Regions from separate parts of the Paenibacillus hexagrammi genome, predicted to be linked through region 2. Evidence: a T-box and tRNA genes for the amino acid it is inferred to sense, from the RefSeq annotation. Region 2 holds a T-box; the other regions hold tRNA genes.
The links. The T-box of region 2 lies ahead of ileS (isoleucine--tRNA ligase). A T-box ahead of a tRNA ligase gene usually reads a tRNA of that ligase, here a tRNA-Ile.
Positions count from the first base shown of each region.

Region 1: it encodes a tRNA-Ile, which carries the amino acid that the T-box ahead of ileS (isoleucine--tRNA ligase) is inferred to sense. The anticodon was not compared.
Region 3: it encodes a tRNA-Ile, which carries the amino acid that the T-box ahead of ileS (isoleucine--tRNA ligase) is inferred to sense. The anticodon was not compared.

Region 1 covers NZ_CP090978.1:5,083,194-5,088,007, forward strand. Annotated here, with positions in the region: gene L0M14_RS23075 (DUF3231 family protein) at 1-799, shown strand, start outside; tRNA gene L0M14_RS23080 (tRNA-Pro) at 1,118-1,191, opposite strand; tRNA gene L0M14_RS23085 (tRNA-Leu) at 1,200-1,278, opposite strand; tRNA gene L0M14_RS23090 (tRNA-Arg) at 1,290-1,366, opposite strand; tRNA gene L0M14_RS23095 (tRNA-Leu) at 1,402-1,490, opposite strand; tRNA gene L0M14_RS23100 (tRNA-Cys) at 1,497-1,570, opposite strand; tRNA gene L0M14_RS23105 (tRNA-Gly) at 1,579-1,653, opposite strand; tRNA gene L0M14_RS23110 (tRNA-Leu) at 1,696-1,775, opposite strand; tRNA gene L0M14_RS23115 (tRNA-Lys) at 1,849-1,924, opposite strand; tRNA gene L0M14_RS23120 (tRNA-His) at 1,938-2,013, opposite strand; tRNA gene L0M14_RS23125 (tRNA-Trp) at 2,027-2,100, opposite strand; tRNA gene L0M14_RS23130 (tRNA-Thr) at 2,134-2,209, opposite strand; tRNA gene L0M14_RS23135 (tRNA-Phe) at 2,225-2,300, opposite strand; tRNA gene L0M14_RS23140 (tRNA-Asp) at 2,319-2,395, opposite strand; tRNA gene L0M14_RS23145 (tRNA-Met) at 2,423-2,499, opposite strand; tRNA gene L0M14_RS23150 (tRNA-Val) at 2,545-2,620, opposite strand; tRNA gene L0M14_RS23155 (tRNA-Glu) at 2,699-2,770, opposite strand; tRNA gene L0M14_RS23160 (tRNA-Asn) at 2,777-2,852, opposite strand; tRNA gene L0M14_RS23165 (tRNA-Ile) at 2,859-2,932, opposite strand; rRNA gene rrf (5S ribosomal RNA) at 2,964-3,080, opposite strand; rRNA gene L0M14_RS23175 (23S ribosomal RNA) at 3,311-4,814, opposite strand, start outside.
Region 2 covers NZ_CP090978.1:1,968,294-1,973,107, forward strand. Annotated here, with positions in the region: gene L0M14_RS08465 (YggS family pyridoxal phosphate-dependent enzyme) at 1-321, shown strand, start outside; gene L0M14_RS08470 (cell division protein SepF) at 334-756, shown strand; gene L0M14_RS08475 (YggT family protein) at 790-1,068, shown strand; gene L0M14_RS08480 (YlmH family RNA-binding protein) at 1,065-1,850, shown strand; gene L0M14_RS08485 (DivIVA domain-containing protein) at 2,012-2,488, shown strand; T-box leader at 2,558-2,805, shown strand; gene ileS (isoleucine--tRNA ligase) at 2,855-4,814, shown strand, end outside.
Region 3 covers NZ_CP090978.1:5,419,343-5,424,156, reverse strand. Annotated here, with positions in the region: rRNA gene L0M14_RS24690 (23S ribosomal RNA) at 1-2,429, shown strand, start outside; rRNA gene rrf (5S ribosomal RNA) at 2,707-2,822, shown strand; tRNA gene L0M14_RS24680 (tRNA-Ile) at 2,866-2,942, shown strand; tRNA gene L0M14_RS24675 (tRNA-Ala) at 3,008-3,083, shown strand; tRNA gene L0M14_RS24670 (tRNA-Asn) at 3,088-3,160, shown strand; tRNA gene L0M14_RS24665 (tRNA-Ser) at 3,234-3,321, shown strand; tRNA gene L0M14_RS24660 (tRNA-Met) at 3,335-3,408, shown strand; tRNA gene L0M14_RS24655 (tRNA-Ser) at 3,419-3,510, shown strand; tRNA gene L0M14_RS24650 (tRNA-Val) at 3,522-3,597, shown strand; tRNA gene L0M14_RS24645 (tRNA-Asp) at 3,606-3,682, shown strand; tRNA gene L0M14_RS24640 (tRNA-Thr) at 3,699-3,771, shown strand; tRNA gene L0M14_RS24635 (tRNA-Tyr) at 3,784-3,865, shown strand; tRNA gene L0M14_RS24630 (tRNA-Gln) at 3,873-3,944, shown strand; tRNA gene L0M14_RS24625 (tRNA-Lys) at 3,953-4,028, shown strand; tRNA gene L0M14_RS24620 (tRNA-Leu) at 4,047-4,126, shown strand; tRNA gene L0M14_RS24615 (tRNA-Gly) at 4,168-4,242, shown strand; tRNA gene L0M14_RS24610 (tRNA-Arg) at 4,254-4,327, shown strand; tRNA gene L0M14_RS24605 (tRNA-Pro) at 4,348-4,421, shown strand; gene L0M14_RS24600 (FUSC family protein) at 4,583-4,814, shown strand, end outside.

The DNA.
Region 1 (4,814 bases), 3.1 Mb from region 2:
ATTTCCGATCCCTACTGGCTTCGCTACCTCTGACAGTAATAAAGCGGCTCCCGCTTTGTATAGCGATCAATTCCTGCTTCATTATCTTCAAGTTGGAGCTTTACTTGGCCTTGAATTTCATTCGAAAGCACTAGCTTCCGGTGCCCGGTCTGATGTACGCAGTTATTTCGAGGAATGTATGAACGCTTCTGTACAGCTTTCACAGCGGGTGATGGACCTTCTTTTGTCCAAAGGGATGTATTGGCGCCCACCAACCCTTCCAATACCGGCAGCACAAGAAAAGATGCAAAAGCCAAGCTATCTCAACGGATGGCTGGGTGATACTCGTCCCTTGAACAGCATGGAAATAGCCAATTTGTATGCCTCTCTACGAATTCTCAGCTTCACTGAGACATTGAGCATGGGATTCGCGCAAATCGCTGAAACCCAGGCGGTAAAGGAACTTTTACTAGAAGGCAGCTCTTCAGCCAAACAACAGTTCAGGGAGCTTGCCCAGCTGCTCGATAAGGACTCGTTACCTTCACCGCCTACCTATATCGGAGAAATCACCGACACGAAACAAAAGCTGTTTTCCGACCGAATTATGGTTAGTCATATCGCCGGTGTATATGGTTCCATCTTGACACAATACGGATACTCTCTTGGATCTGTCATGAAGCATGATCTACTAAGCAGTTATACGGCACTTATCGGCAAAGCAGGGACCTTCTCGGAGAAACTCACGAAATTCATGATCAATCAAGAATGGCTGGAAAAAGTTCCTGGAGCCGTTGATCGCCAAGCATTAGTCTTCGGTTAATTCCTTACTACCAATCACCTACGAGCGAGCATCTGAATGAGAAAGCCATTGCCTGCGGTTAAATGGTTTCACTGCGGCAGCGGCTCCATTAGTAGCAGCCTCTCTCATTTGAAACTAACCAGAGCCATACGCGCCGCGATAAGTCTCTTTCCGTCACTAGTCCCCCTACGAGTAGTTGAAAAGCAACTGCCCTGCATGCTCTTGAAGAAGCGCACCGTCACAAATCAAGCAAATCAATCATTGCAGTGCCTATACAAAAAAAGCATAATTCGTACAGTTTATTATCACTGTCGAATTATGCTTCTTCATTTTTAACGATCGGGACGACACGATTTGAACATGCGACCCCCTGCTCCCAAAGCAGGTGCTCTACCAAGCTGAGCTACGTCCCGATAATATATACCGGCGAGAGGACTCGAACCTCCACGGTTTCCCACTCGATTTTGAGTCGAGCGCGTCTGCCATTCCGCCACGCCGGCATGCTTGAAGATGGCGTGCCCTGAGAGATTCGAACTCCCGACCTTTTGATTCGTAGTCAAACGCTCTATCCGGCTGAGCTAAGGGCACAAGGGTAAATTGATTAGATCTTGCATGTACGTAAATGGTGCCGAAGACCAGACTTGAACTGGTACGGTAGTCACCTACCGCAGGATTTTAAGTCCTGTGCGTCTGCCGATTCCGCCACTCCGGCTTATCTTGGAGGCGCCACCCAGACTCGAACTGGGGGTAAAGCTTTTGCAGAGCTCTGCCTTACCACTTGGCTATGGCGCCGCAAATATTGGAGCGGAAGACGGGATTCGAACCCGCGACCCTCGCCTTGGCAAGGCGATGCTCTACCCCTGAGCCACTTCCGCAAGGATGCTTCCAACGAGATAAACTCCCTTTTGAAAGCAAGATGCGCGTAGAGGGACTTGAACCCCCACGGTCGCCCGCTAGATCCTAAGTCTAGTGCGTCTGCCAATTCCGCCATACGCGCATGATTCATAATGGGCCCCGAAAATGTAACCAGGGTTACCTTTGAAACTTCCACTTCACCTTCTGGTGTAAAGTGGTGAGCCATGTAGGACTCGAACCTACGACACCCTGATTAAAAGTCAGGTGCTCTACCAACTGAGCTAATGGCTCTAATGATGAAAAATGGGGCGATCGATGGGACTTGAACCCACGAATGCTGGAGCCACAGACCAGTGCGTTAACCCCTTCGCCACGACCGCCATCGTAAAAGTTTGGCAGGGGCAGCAGGAATCGAACCCACACCAAAGGTTTTGGAGACCTTTGTTCTACCTTTAAACTATGCCCCTATAATCTTCGCTTAAGGATAAAAGAAGGTTCTCTGGTGCCGTCGAGAGGACTTGAACCCCCAACCTACTGATTACAAGTCAGTTGCTCTACCAGTTGAGCTACAACGGCAAATAATTTAAAAAATGGTGGCTCGGGACGGAATCGAACCGCCGACACGAGGATTTTCAGTCCTCTGCTCTACCGACTGAGCTACCGAGCCTTACTATATCAAAATAAATGGCGGAGCCGACGGGATTCGAACCCGCGGTCTCCTGCGTGACAGGCAGGCATGTTAGGCCTCTACACCACGGCTCCACACTAGGTTACCTCGCACTTGGAGGTTGGTTGCGGGGGCAGGATTTGAACCTGCGGCCTTCGGGTTATGAGCCCGACGAGCTACCGGGCTGCTCCACCCCGCGTCGTTATCTATTACATTCGCTTCCTACTACTAGATAGGAAAGTTATGGTGGAGGCTGACGGGATCGAACCGCCGACCCTCTGCTTGTAAGGCAGATGCTCTCCCAGCTGAGCTAAGCCTCCATGAAGTAATGCTGTTAGGGCTCACCGCAAAGTATTTGGAATAAGCTTCAAAGCTTCGTTCCACTTTGTGGGGACTTATGACCCGTAGGGGATTCGAACCCCTGTTACCTCCGTGAAAGGGAGGTGTCTTAACCCCTTGACCAACGGGCCTTAATGTGGCTCCCCGAACAGGACTCGAACCTGTGACAACTCGATTAACAGTCGAGTGCTCTACCAACTGAGCTATCAGGGAATAGAATGGGCCCTAGTGGACTCGAACCACCGACCTCACCCTTATCAGGGGTGCGCTCTAACCAGCTGAGCTAAGGGCCCTTGGATGAAAAAAGCCCACTTCGTGGGCATCGCTTGGCAACGTTCTACTCTCCCAGAACCCTTCGGTTCAAGTACCATTGACGCTGGAGGGCTTAACGGTCGTGTTCGAGATGGGAACGCGTGGATCCCCTCCGCCATCATCACCAAACGATTGTTTTGCGTTAGCAAAACTGTGGCGAGCTTATACTTACGATGCTTCTGCCAGGAAACATCTTATGCTCTTAACTCAAGGTGGCTTGCACCCTGAAAACTAGATACGAAACTTACGTAAAGTGTGAGTTGTTTGCCCTTCAGGTGTTGACCTTGTGATCTTCATTCTTTGGGGCCCCATTCAAGTACTTGAGTTCGCTACGGAGCTCTTCATCACTTGGATGGGATTAGGTTAAGCCCTCGACCGATTAGTATTCGTCAGCTCCATACATTGCTGCACTTCCACCTCGAACCTATCAACCTCGTCGTCTACAAGGGGTCTTACGAATTGGGAAATCTCATCTTGAGGTGGGCTTCACGCTTAGATGCTTTCAGCGCTTATCCCTTCCGTACATAGCTACCCAGCTATGCCTCTGGCGAGACAACTGGTACACCAGCGGTACGTCCATCCCGGTCCTCTCGTACTAAGGACAGCTCCTCTCAAATTTCCTACGCCCGCGACAGATAGGGACCGAACTGTCTCACGACGTTCTGAACCCAGCTCGCGTACCGCTTTAATGGGCGAACAGCCCAACCCTTGGGACCTACTTCAGCCCCAGGATGCGATGAGCCGACATCGAGGTGCCAAACCTCCCCGTCGATGTGGACTCTTGGGGGAGATAAGCCTGTTATCCCCAGGGTAGCTTTTATCCGTTGAGCGATGGCCCTTCCATTCGGTACCACCGGATCACTAAGCCCGACTTTCGTCCCTGCTCGACCTGTTTGTCTCGCAGTCAAGCTCCCTTATGCCTTTGCACTCTTCGAATGATTTCCAACCATTCTGAGGGAACCTTTAGACGCCTCCGTTACTTTTTAGGAGGCGACCGCCCCAGTCAAACTGCCCACCTGACACTGTCCCCATACCGGATCACGGTACCAGGTTAGAACTCCGATACGATCAGGGTGGTATCCCAACGGCGCCTCCACCCAAGCTGGCGCTCAGGCTTCAACGGCTCCCACCTATCCTGTACAGATCGTACCAAAGTCCAATATCAAGCTGCAGTAAAGCTCCATGGGGTCTTTCCGTCTTGTCGCGGGTAACCTGCATCTTCACAGGTATTAAAATTTCACCGGATCTCTCGTTGAGACAGCGCCCAAGTCGTTACGCCATTCGTGCGGGTCAGAATTTACCTGACAAGGAATTTCGCTACCTTAGGACCGTTATAGTTACGGCCGCCGTTTACTGGGGCTTCGGTTCACAGCTTCGGGATTACTCCCTAACCGCTCCCCTTAACCTTCCAGCACCGGGCAGGCGTCAGCCCGTATACTTCGCCTTGCGGCTTCGCACAGACCTGTGTTTTTGCTAAACAGTCGCTTGGGCCTTTTCACTGCGGCCCCCTCGGGCTATTCACCCTACCGAGGCACCCCTTCTCCCGAAGTTACGGGGTCATTTTGCCGAGTTCCTTAACGAGAGTTCTTCCGCGCGCCTTAGAATTCTCTTCTCGCCCACCTGTGTCGGTTTGCGGTACGGGCACCTTCACCTGGCTAGAAGCTTTTCTTGGCAGTGTGAAATCATGACCTTCGGTACTTTAAGTTTCCCTCCCCATCACAGCCCAGCCTTACGGTGTGCGGATTTGCCTACACACCAGCCTCACTGCTTGGACGAGCATCCATCAGCTCGCGTCACTATCCTTCTGCGTCACTCCATCGCTCATAACGGCTACGGTGGTACAGGAATATCAACCTGTTGTCC
Region 2 (4,814 bases):
GTATCTGGAGAAGAAAGCAAGTACGGGATGGCGCCTGAGGAGCTGTTTGATTTCGGATCAGAGATAAGCGCCCAGATGAAGCATATCCATATTAAGGGTCTCATGACCATGGCTCCATACGATGTTGATGCAGAAGCGGCAAGGCCATATTTTCGCAAACTTAGAGAGCTGAGGGACCTTCTCAATGGCCGCGACATTTTCCCTTATGAGGTAAAGCACCTTTCCATGGGGATGTCTGGTGACTTTGAAGTTGCGATAGAAGAAGGGGCTACGATGATTCGCCTTGGCAGTGTTTTGGTGAAAGAAGACTCTCATACATAAGGAGGGATACTAATGGGCGTAATGAATAAGTTTATGAATTTTCTTGGCCTTCAGGAAGAGGAAGAAATCGTAGAGCGTGAACGAATCGTTGAACAGACGGAAGAACCTGAAACCAATCCTTACGAAGCTCGTAATAAAAATAAGGCAAACGTAGTGAGCATCCATTCCCAGAAGAATACGCGAGTGGTGCTCAGTGAGCCGCGGACTTACGATGAAACGCAGGATATTGCCGACCACCTACGTTCGAGAAAGGCGGTTGTGGTGAATCTTCAACGTGTTCGTCCGGATCAAGCCGTCCGTATAGTGGATTTCCTGAGCGGAACGGTATATGCTTTAAATGGGTCTATCTCTAAGCTTGGTACGAATATTTTCCTGTGCACACCGGATTCTGTGGATATTCATGGGCACATTTCGGAAATGGTTAGCGAGGAATAGACGCATATCCTGACTCTCGAGGTGACTGCGCAATTGCTTACTCAAATTTATGTCGCACTGCATTACCTGAAAGAAATTTATTATTTTATGATTATCGGTTATATCCTGCTCTCTTGGTTTCCGAATGCGCGCGAAAGCTTTATCGGTGACCTTTTGGGCAAGGTGGTTGAACCGTACCTACGTCCTTTCCGTAAAATAATTCCAACGATCGGATTTATCGATCTTTCCCCGATTGTCGCTTTGCTTGCGCTTAACTTCGTTGTGGAAGGGTTGTATCAAGTGATTGCGTTTATCGTGAGATTGTTCCTATGATTCAAAAAGAGCTGTACACGCATTTTCACCCGGACGAACATCATTTTGTTGATCGAGCCTGGGAGTGGGTCGAGCGCTCGGCGGAGCAGCATGCAGTCAAGCGTACTGACTTTTTGGACCCGAGACAGACTTTCATTCTTACAACCCTGGTGAACCGTCATCCGGATGTTCATTGCCGGCTCGAGGGCGGATATCCGGATGCGGAGCGTAAACGAGCTGTAATCGCTCCTGATTACCGTCATTTAGATGATGAAGAAATGAATATCTCGGTGCTGGCCATTTCGTCGGGGGACGGTAAGTTTCTCACATTGGAGCATGGGGATTACATGGGCGCCATTCTTGGTCTCGGCATGAAGCGGGACAAGATTGGCGATATTCATGTTATAGAGGGTGGCTGCCATTGCTTGGTCGCAGACGAGGCGGCCAGCTATCTGCACATGAATTTATCTCAGGTGCATCGTGTCCATGTTCAGACAGAGCTGCTTTCACTGGACAAGCTGCAGGTTGCTTCAACCCGACTTGAGGAGCTACATTTGTCCGTTGCTTCCATGCGGATGGATGGTATTGTCAGCGATGTTTTTCGGCTTAGCCGTGCCAAGGTGCTCATTCCTATTCAGGCGGGACGCTGCAGGGTTAACTGGAAAACCGAAGAGGACCCAAGTAAGCCGCTCAAGGAAGGCGATATGATTTCTTTACAGGGCTTTGGACGTTTTAAGGTTCTTGAAGTGGAAGGCGTTACAAAAAAAGGCAGAATTCGCGTAATAATCGGCAGGTATGCATGAATTTGGTCATTTTCTCCAACGGCTATGCAGGAATTTCTTGTTTTCTGTCGAAATAAACATTCAGGATGCAGTATTTGTGGACAGGATACATGATTCCGTCATGAATACAGCGAATGTTTCTTTGAATAAGGCTTAGCCTATGCATACAGGGAGGTGCACCAATGCCACTTACGCCATTGGACATACATAACAAGGAATTTTCCCGATCATTCCGCGGATACGATGAGGACTCGGTTAATGAATTTTTGGATCAAGTCATCAAGGATTATGAGGCTTTGATTCGTGAAAACAAAGATTTGCAAAACCAGACGATTGCCTTACAGGAGCGTTTGGATCACTTTGCCAATATCGAGGAAACGTTAAGCAAAACCATCATCGTGGCGCAGGAAGCAGCCGATGAGGTGAAGAATAACGCCAAGAAAGAAGCCCAGTTGATTCTGAAGGAAGCGGAGAAGAATGCCGACCGCATTATTAACGAATCTCTAGGGCGTTCACGCAAAGTTGCCCTTGAAATTGAAGAATTGAAGAAGCAAGCCTCCATTTATCGCACGAGGTTCCGGACACTGTTGGAGGCTCAACTAGAGCTCTTAAATACAGAGGGCTGGAACAGCATGCAGATGGATCAAGGAGATGAGTAAATCAGCTTCAGCGCTCGCCATATTGACTATGCCGGGCGAATTCGTTATACTCCATGTAAATTGTATCGCAGTAAAACGATGACTGGAACGAGTAGGACGACAATGGCAGTGTTAGCGAGTTAGGGATTTGGTGGAAGCCTAACCTCTGCAGCGTACCGAATATCCCCCAGGAGCATCTCTTGAATTCAGTAGAGAGTATCGGGTCATGCCGTTATCCATGGTCGAGTGAAAAGGCGTTAGTTCATGATGCATATGATGCGAATGGACCTTGCTTTTTAACGAGGGTGGTACCGCGAGATAAGCTTCTCGTCCCTTTTGGGATGAGGGCTTTTTTATTTTTAATGACTGTAGAAGGAAGTGGAGCAAATGGATTACGGCAAAACATTAAATCTACTCAAAACAGATTTTCCAATGCGTGGGAACTTGCCTCAGGCAGAGCCGAAAATGCAGGAAAAGTGGGCAGCGGAGGATATCTACGCGTTGGTTCAAGAAAGTCGCAAAGGCAAACCCAAATTTATTCTCCATGACGGTCCTCCATATGCCAATGGTGATATTCATATTGGGCATGCACTGAATAAAGTGCTGAAAGACATTATCGTCCGCTTCAAAACGCTGCAAGGGTATGATTCCCCTTATGTGCCGGGTTGGGATACTCACGGTCTTCCAATCGAGCAAGCGATCACAAACAGTGGCAAAGTGGACCGCAAAAAAATGTCTGTTCATGAATTCCGCAAATATTGCGCGGAGTACGCGATGGCATCGGTAGAGAAACAAAAGAGCCAATTTCAACGGTTAGGAATCCGTGGTGACTGGAATCATCCATACATTACGCTGCAGCCTGAGTATGAAGCACATCAAATTCGCGTATTCGGCCAAATGGTGCAAAAAGGATATATTTACAAAGGGCTAAAGCCGGTATACTGGTCTCCTTCGTCAGAAAGTGCGCTGGCTGAGGCGGAAATTGAGTATAAAGAAAAAACATCTTCCTCCATTTATGTTGCTTTTCCTGTGAAGGATGGCAAGGGCAAGCTTCCACAGGATGCAGCCATCGTCATTTGGACGACTACGCCTTGGACGCTTCCTGCCAACCTGGGTATCAGCTTGCATCCGGAGTTCGATTACGCTGTCGTGCAAGTGGACGGCAAGAAATACGTGCTTGCACAAGGGCTTCTGGAAACAGCGGCGAAAGAGATCGGTTGGACGGACGTAGAAGTATTGTCGACAGTGAAAGGCAGTGAACTGGAGTATGTGACTTGCCAGCATCCATTCTACGATAGAGAGTCGCTGGTCATGGTTGGCGAGCACGTAACGCTGGAAGCCGGTACTGGCTGCGTCCATACAGCACCTGGACACGGTGAAGACGACTTCGCCATCGGTCAACGCTACAACATCGGTGTGCTTTGTCCCGTAGACGATCAAGGTCATTTTACAGCGGAAGCTCCTGGCTTCGAGGGCTTATTCTACGAAAAGGGAAACAAAGTCATTATTGAGAAGCTCCAAGAATCAGGCCTGCTACTGAAAGTCGGAGAAATCAAGCATCAATACGCGCATGACTGGCGTACGAAGAAACCTGTCATTTACCGTGCCACAGAGCAGTGGTTTGCTTCGATTGATAAATTCAGACAAGAGATGCTGGATGAAATCAAGGAAGTGAAATGGACGCCAACTTGGGGTGAGGTGAGATTGCACAACATGATCGCTGAACGCGGAGACTGGTGTATTTCCCGTCAGCGAGTGTGGGGAGTTCCCATTCCGATCTTCTATTGCCGCAGCTGTAATGAACCGCTCGTGAACGAACAAACCATTGAGCATGTGGCGCAGCTTTTTGCCAAGGAAGGCTCCGATGCTTGGTTTATCAAAGACGAGAGCGAGCTTCTGCCGCAGGGTACAGTTTGTCCTAAGTGCGGTGGCGATCATTTCCGCAAAGAAACGGATATTATGGACGTATGGTTTGACTCGGGCTCCAGTCATGCCGGTGTATTGGAAGCTCGTCCAGAGCTGCAGTGGCCAGCTGACTTGTACTTGGAAGGCTCTGACCAATACCGTGGCTGGTTCAACTCTTCTCTCATTACGGGTGTTGCCGTGAAAGGGGAAGCTCCTTACAAGGGTATTCTCAGTCACGGATTTACACTGGACGGCGAAGGACGCAAAATGTCCAAATCGATCGGCAACACGATCGACCCGAATCAGGTGAGTAACAAGCTTGGAGCGGATATTCTACGCTTATGGGTTTCGTCTGTCGATTACCAATCCGACCATAGAATCTCCGATAACATCTTGAATCAAACATCTGAAGTATATCGGAAAATTCGCAACACGCTGCGTT
Region 3 (4,814 bases), 3.1 Mb from region 2:
TACCGTGAGGGAAAGGTGAAAAGCACCGCGGAAGCGGAGTGAAAAAGAACCTGAAACCGTGTGCTTACAAGAAGTCAGAGCCCTCTCTATGGGTGATGGCGTGCCTTTTGTAGAATGAACCGGCGAGTTACGTTCCCGTGCGAGGTTAAGTCGAAGAGACGGAGCCGCAGCGAAAGCGAGTCTGAATAGGGCGCTTGAGTACGTGGACGTAGACCCGAAACCGTGTGATCTACCCCTGTCCAGGGTGAAGGTGAGGTAACACTCACTGGAGGCCCGAACCCACGAATGTTGAAAAATTCGGGGATGAGGTGGGGGTAGCGGAGAAATTCCAATCGAACTCGGAGATAGCTGGTTCTCCCCGAAATAGCTTTAGGGCTAGCCTCGGAGTAAAGAGTTGTGGAGGTAAAGCACTGATTGGGTGCGGGGCCCGCCAAGGGTTACCAAGTCCAGTCAAACTCTGAATGCCACAAACTCATATCCGGGAGTCAGACAGTGAGTGCTAAGATCCATTGTCAAAAGGGAAACAGCCCAGACCATCAGCTAAGGTCCCCAAGTGTGTGTTAAGTGGGAAAGGATGTGGAGTTGCACAGACAACCAGGATGTTGGCTTAGAAGCAGCCACCATTGAAAGAGTGCGTAATAGCTCACTGGTCGAGTGACTCTGCGCCGAAAATGTAACGGGGCTAAACACGCCACCGAAGCTATGGCAACGTGCAAACAAGATTTGCACTTGGGTAGGGGAGCGTTGAATGCGGGTAGAAGTCAGACCGGAAGGACTGGTGGACTGCATTCAAGTGAGAATGCCGGTATAAGTAACGAAAAGATCAGTGAGAATCTGATCCGCCGAAAGCCTAAGGGTTCCTGAGGAAGGTTCGTCCGCTCAGGGTCAGTCGGGACCTAAGGCGAGGCCGAAAGGCGTAGTCGATGGACAACAGGTTGATATTCCTGTACCACCGTAGCCGTTATGAGCGATGGAGTGACGCAGAAGGATAGTGACGCGAGCTGATGGATGCTCGTCCAAGCAGTGAGGCTGGTGTGTAGGCAAATCCGCACACCATAAGGCTGGGCTGTGATGGGGAGGGAAACTTATAGTACCGAAGGTCATGATTTCACACTGCCAAGAAAAGCTTCTAGCCAGGCGAAGGTGCCCGTACCGCAAACCGACACAGGTGGGCGAGAAGAGAATTCTAAGGCGCGCGGAAGAACTCTCGTTAAGGAACTCGGCAAAATGACCCCGTAACTTCGGGAGAAGGGGTGCCTCGGTAGGGTGAATAGCCCGAGGGGGCCGCAGTGAAAAGGCCCAAGCGACTGTTTAGCAAAAACACAGGTCTGTGCGAAGCCGCAAGGCGAAGTATACGGGCTGACGCCTGCCCGGTGCTGGAAGGTTAAGGGGAGCGGTTAGGGGTTTACCCCGAAGCTGTGAACCGAAGCCCCAGTAAACGGCGGCCGTAACTATAACGGTCCTAAGGTAGCGAAATTCCTTGTCAGGTAAATTCTGACCCGCACGAATGGCGTAACGACTTGGGCGCTGTCTCAACGAGAGATCCGGTGAAATTTTAATACCTGTGAAGATGCAGGTTACCCGCGACAAGACGGAAAGACCCCATGGAGCTTTACTGCAGCTTGATATTGGACTTTGGTACGATCTGTACAGGATAGGTGGGAGCCGTTGAAGCCTGAGCGCCAGCTGGGTGGAGGCGCCGTTGGGATACCACCCTGATCGTATCGGAGTTCTAACCTGGTACCGTGAACCGGTATGGGGACAGTGTCAGGTGGGCAGTTTGACTGGGGCGGTCGCCTCCTAAAAAGTAACGGAGGCGTCTAAAGGTTCCCTCAGAATGGTTGGAAATCATTCGAAGAGTGCAAAGGCATAAGGGAGCTTGACTGCGAGACAAACAGGTCGAGCAGGGACGAAAGTCGGGCTTAGTGATCCGGTGGTACCGAATGGAAGGGCCATCGCTCAACGGATAAAAGCTACCCTGGGGATAACAGGCTTATCTCCCCCAAGAGTCCACATCGACGGGGAGGTTTGGCACCTCGATGTCGGCTCATCGCATCCTGGGGCTGAAGTAGGTCCCAAGGGTTGGGCTGTTCGCCCATTAAAGCGGTACGCGAGCTGGGTTCAGAACGTCGTGAGACAGTTCGGTCCCTATCTGTCGCGGGCGTAGGAAATTTGAGAGGAGCTGTCCTTAGTACGAGAGGACCGGGATGGACGTACCGCTGGTGTACCAGTTGTCTCGCCAGAGGCATAGCTGGGTAGCTATGTACGGAAGGGATAAGCGCTGAAAGCATCTAAGCGTGAAGCCCACCTCAAGATGAGATTTCCCAATTCAGTAAGACCCCTTGTAGACGACGAGGTTGATAGGTTCGAGGTGGAAGTGCAGCAATGTATGGAGCTGACGAATACTAATCGGTCGAGGGCTTAACCTAAGAGCTTTCCGGAGGAAAGCTAGCTTCGGAAGCATAACAAAGTCCCCACAAAGTGACGCGAAGCTGACGAAGCGAATTCCGATTACTTTGCGAGGAGCCCCGAAGGTCACAAACCTAAGGGACCGGAAACAAACCGGTTTAACAAATACTCACACTTTACGTAAGTTTCGTATCTAGTTTTCAGGGTGCAAGTCACCTTGAGTCAAGAGCATAAGATGTTTCCTGGCAGAAGCATCGTAAGTATGCTCACCACAGTTTTGCTAACGCAAAACAATCGTTTGGTGATGATGGCGGAGGGATCCACGCGTTCCCATCTCGAACACGACCGTTAAGCCCTCCAGCGTCAATGGTACTTGAACCGAAGGGTTCTGGGAGAGTAGAACGTTGCCAAGCGATTTCCACCTTGTGGATTTCATTACGAAGCTGCGTCCAGTAAGGGCCCTTAGCTCAGCTGGTTAGAGCGCACCCCTGATAAGGGTGAGGTCGGTGGTTCGAGTCCACTAGGGCCCACCATAGTAACTTGTGCCAAGGGTGCATATGAACATCAAGTAATGGGAATACCATATAGGTCAACATTTGGGGCCATAGCTCAGCTGGGAGAGCGCCTGCCTTGCAAGCAGGAGGTCAGCGGTTCGATCCCGCTTGGCTCCACCAATATTCCCTGATAGCTCAGTTGGTAGAGCACTCGACTGTTAATCGAGTTGTCACAGGTTCGAGTCCTGTTCGGGGAGTCAAGTCCCCAAAAAGTGAAGAAATGCTCCGAGTGAGTAATCCGATTACTTTTTGGGGGCCCCAATTAACTTTGGAGAAGTGTCCGAGAGGCCGAAGGAGCACGATTGGAAATCGTGTAGGCGTCACAAGCGTCTCGAGGGTTCGAATCCCTCCTTCTCCGTAGCATGTAGTTTGGCGGCGTAGCTCAGCTGGCTAGAGCGTACGGTTCATACCCGTAAGGTCGGGGGTTCGAGCCCCTCTGCCGCTATTGTAATTTTGGAGAGATACCCAAGTGGCTATAAGGGGACCCTCTGCTAAGGGGTTAGACTGCGTAAGCGGTGCGAGGGTTCGAATCCCTCTCTCTCCGCCATTTCTTAATTTGAACGCTTAGCTCAGCTGGGAGAGCATTACCTTGACAGGGTAAGGGTCGGCGGTTCGATCCCGTCAGCGTTCACCATACTATGTGGAGCCGTGGTGTAGAGGCCTAACATGCCTGCCTGTCACGCAGGAGACCGCGGGTTCGAATCCCGTCGGCTCCGCCAGTATTTTTTAATGTATGCCGTTGTAGCTCAATTGGTAGAGCAACTGACTTGTAATCAGTAGGTTGGGGGTTCAAGTCCTCTCGACGGCATGTTTTTATTTCGGAGGCTTAGTGAAGTGGCTAAACACGGCAGACTGTAAATCTGCTCTCTTCGAGTTCGGTGGTTCGAATCCATCAGCCTCCATTCATATTGGGGATTAGCCAAGCGGTAAGGCAACGGACTTTGACTCCGTCATGCCTAGGTTCGAATCCTAGATCCCCAGTATTACACGAGCCATTAGCTCAGTTGGTAGAGCACCTGACTTTTAATCAGGGTGTCGTAGGTTCGAGTCCTACATGGCTCACCATTTGCCTGCAAGACATATGCGCGTATGGCGGAATTGGCAGACGCACTAGACTTAGGATCTAGCGGGCGACCGTGGGGGTTCAAGTCCCTCTACGCGCATCATATTTTCCAAAAGTGAATGTCTTTTGGAAGCAATTCAAGCGGAAGTGGCTCAGGGGTAGAGCATCGCCTTGCCAAGGCGAGGGTCGCGGGTTCGAATCCCGTCTTCCGCTCCATTTGTATGTTTGTGCCCTTAGCTCAGCCGGATAGAGCGTTTGACTACGAATCAAAAGGTCGGGAGTTCGAATCTCTCAGGGCACGTAAGGAAAGACAGCATGAAACGGGACGTAGCTCAGCTTGGTAGAGCACCTGCTTTGGGAGCAGGGGGTCGCATGTTCAAATCGTGTCGTCCCGATACAAGAGAATGTATCTTATAAAAGGCATAATCGGATCAGCAATTGCGGTCTGATTGTGCTTTTTCTATTTTTGACGTCTTATCGCTTTGCAACCGAACTTTAGGCTGTGTAAGATAGGATGTAACAGTTTGCAGATGAGAAAGGAAAAGGAGGAAGCATTGTGGTATTTGGAGCCCGTGTCTGGAAAACGGGAATGGCTGTCGCACTTGCGCTTTACATCAGTGTATGGCTTAACTTCACGCCTCCGGTTATCGCGGCAGTTGCGGCGATTTTTGCTATGCAGCCTTCGATCTATAGATCCTGGCGCTACTTCTTGGAGCAATTGCAGACGAATGTACTGGGAGCTGTACTCGCCATGCTGGCAGGGATGGTCTTCTCTCCTAATGCCATTG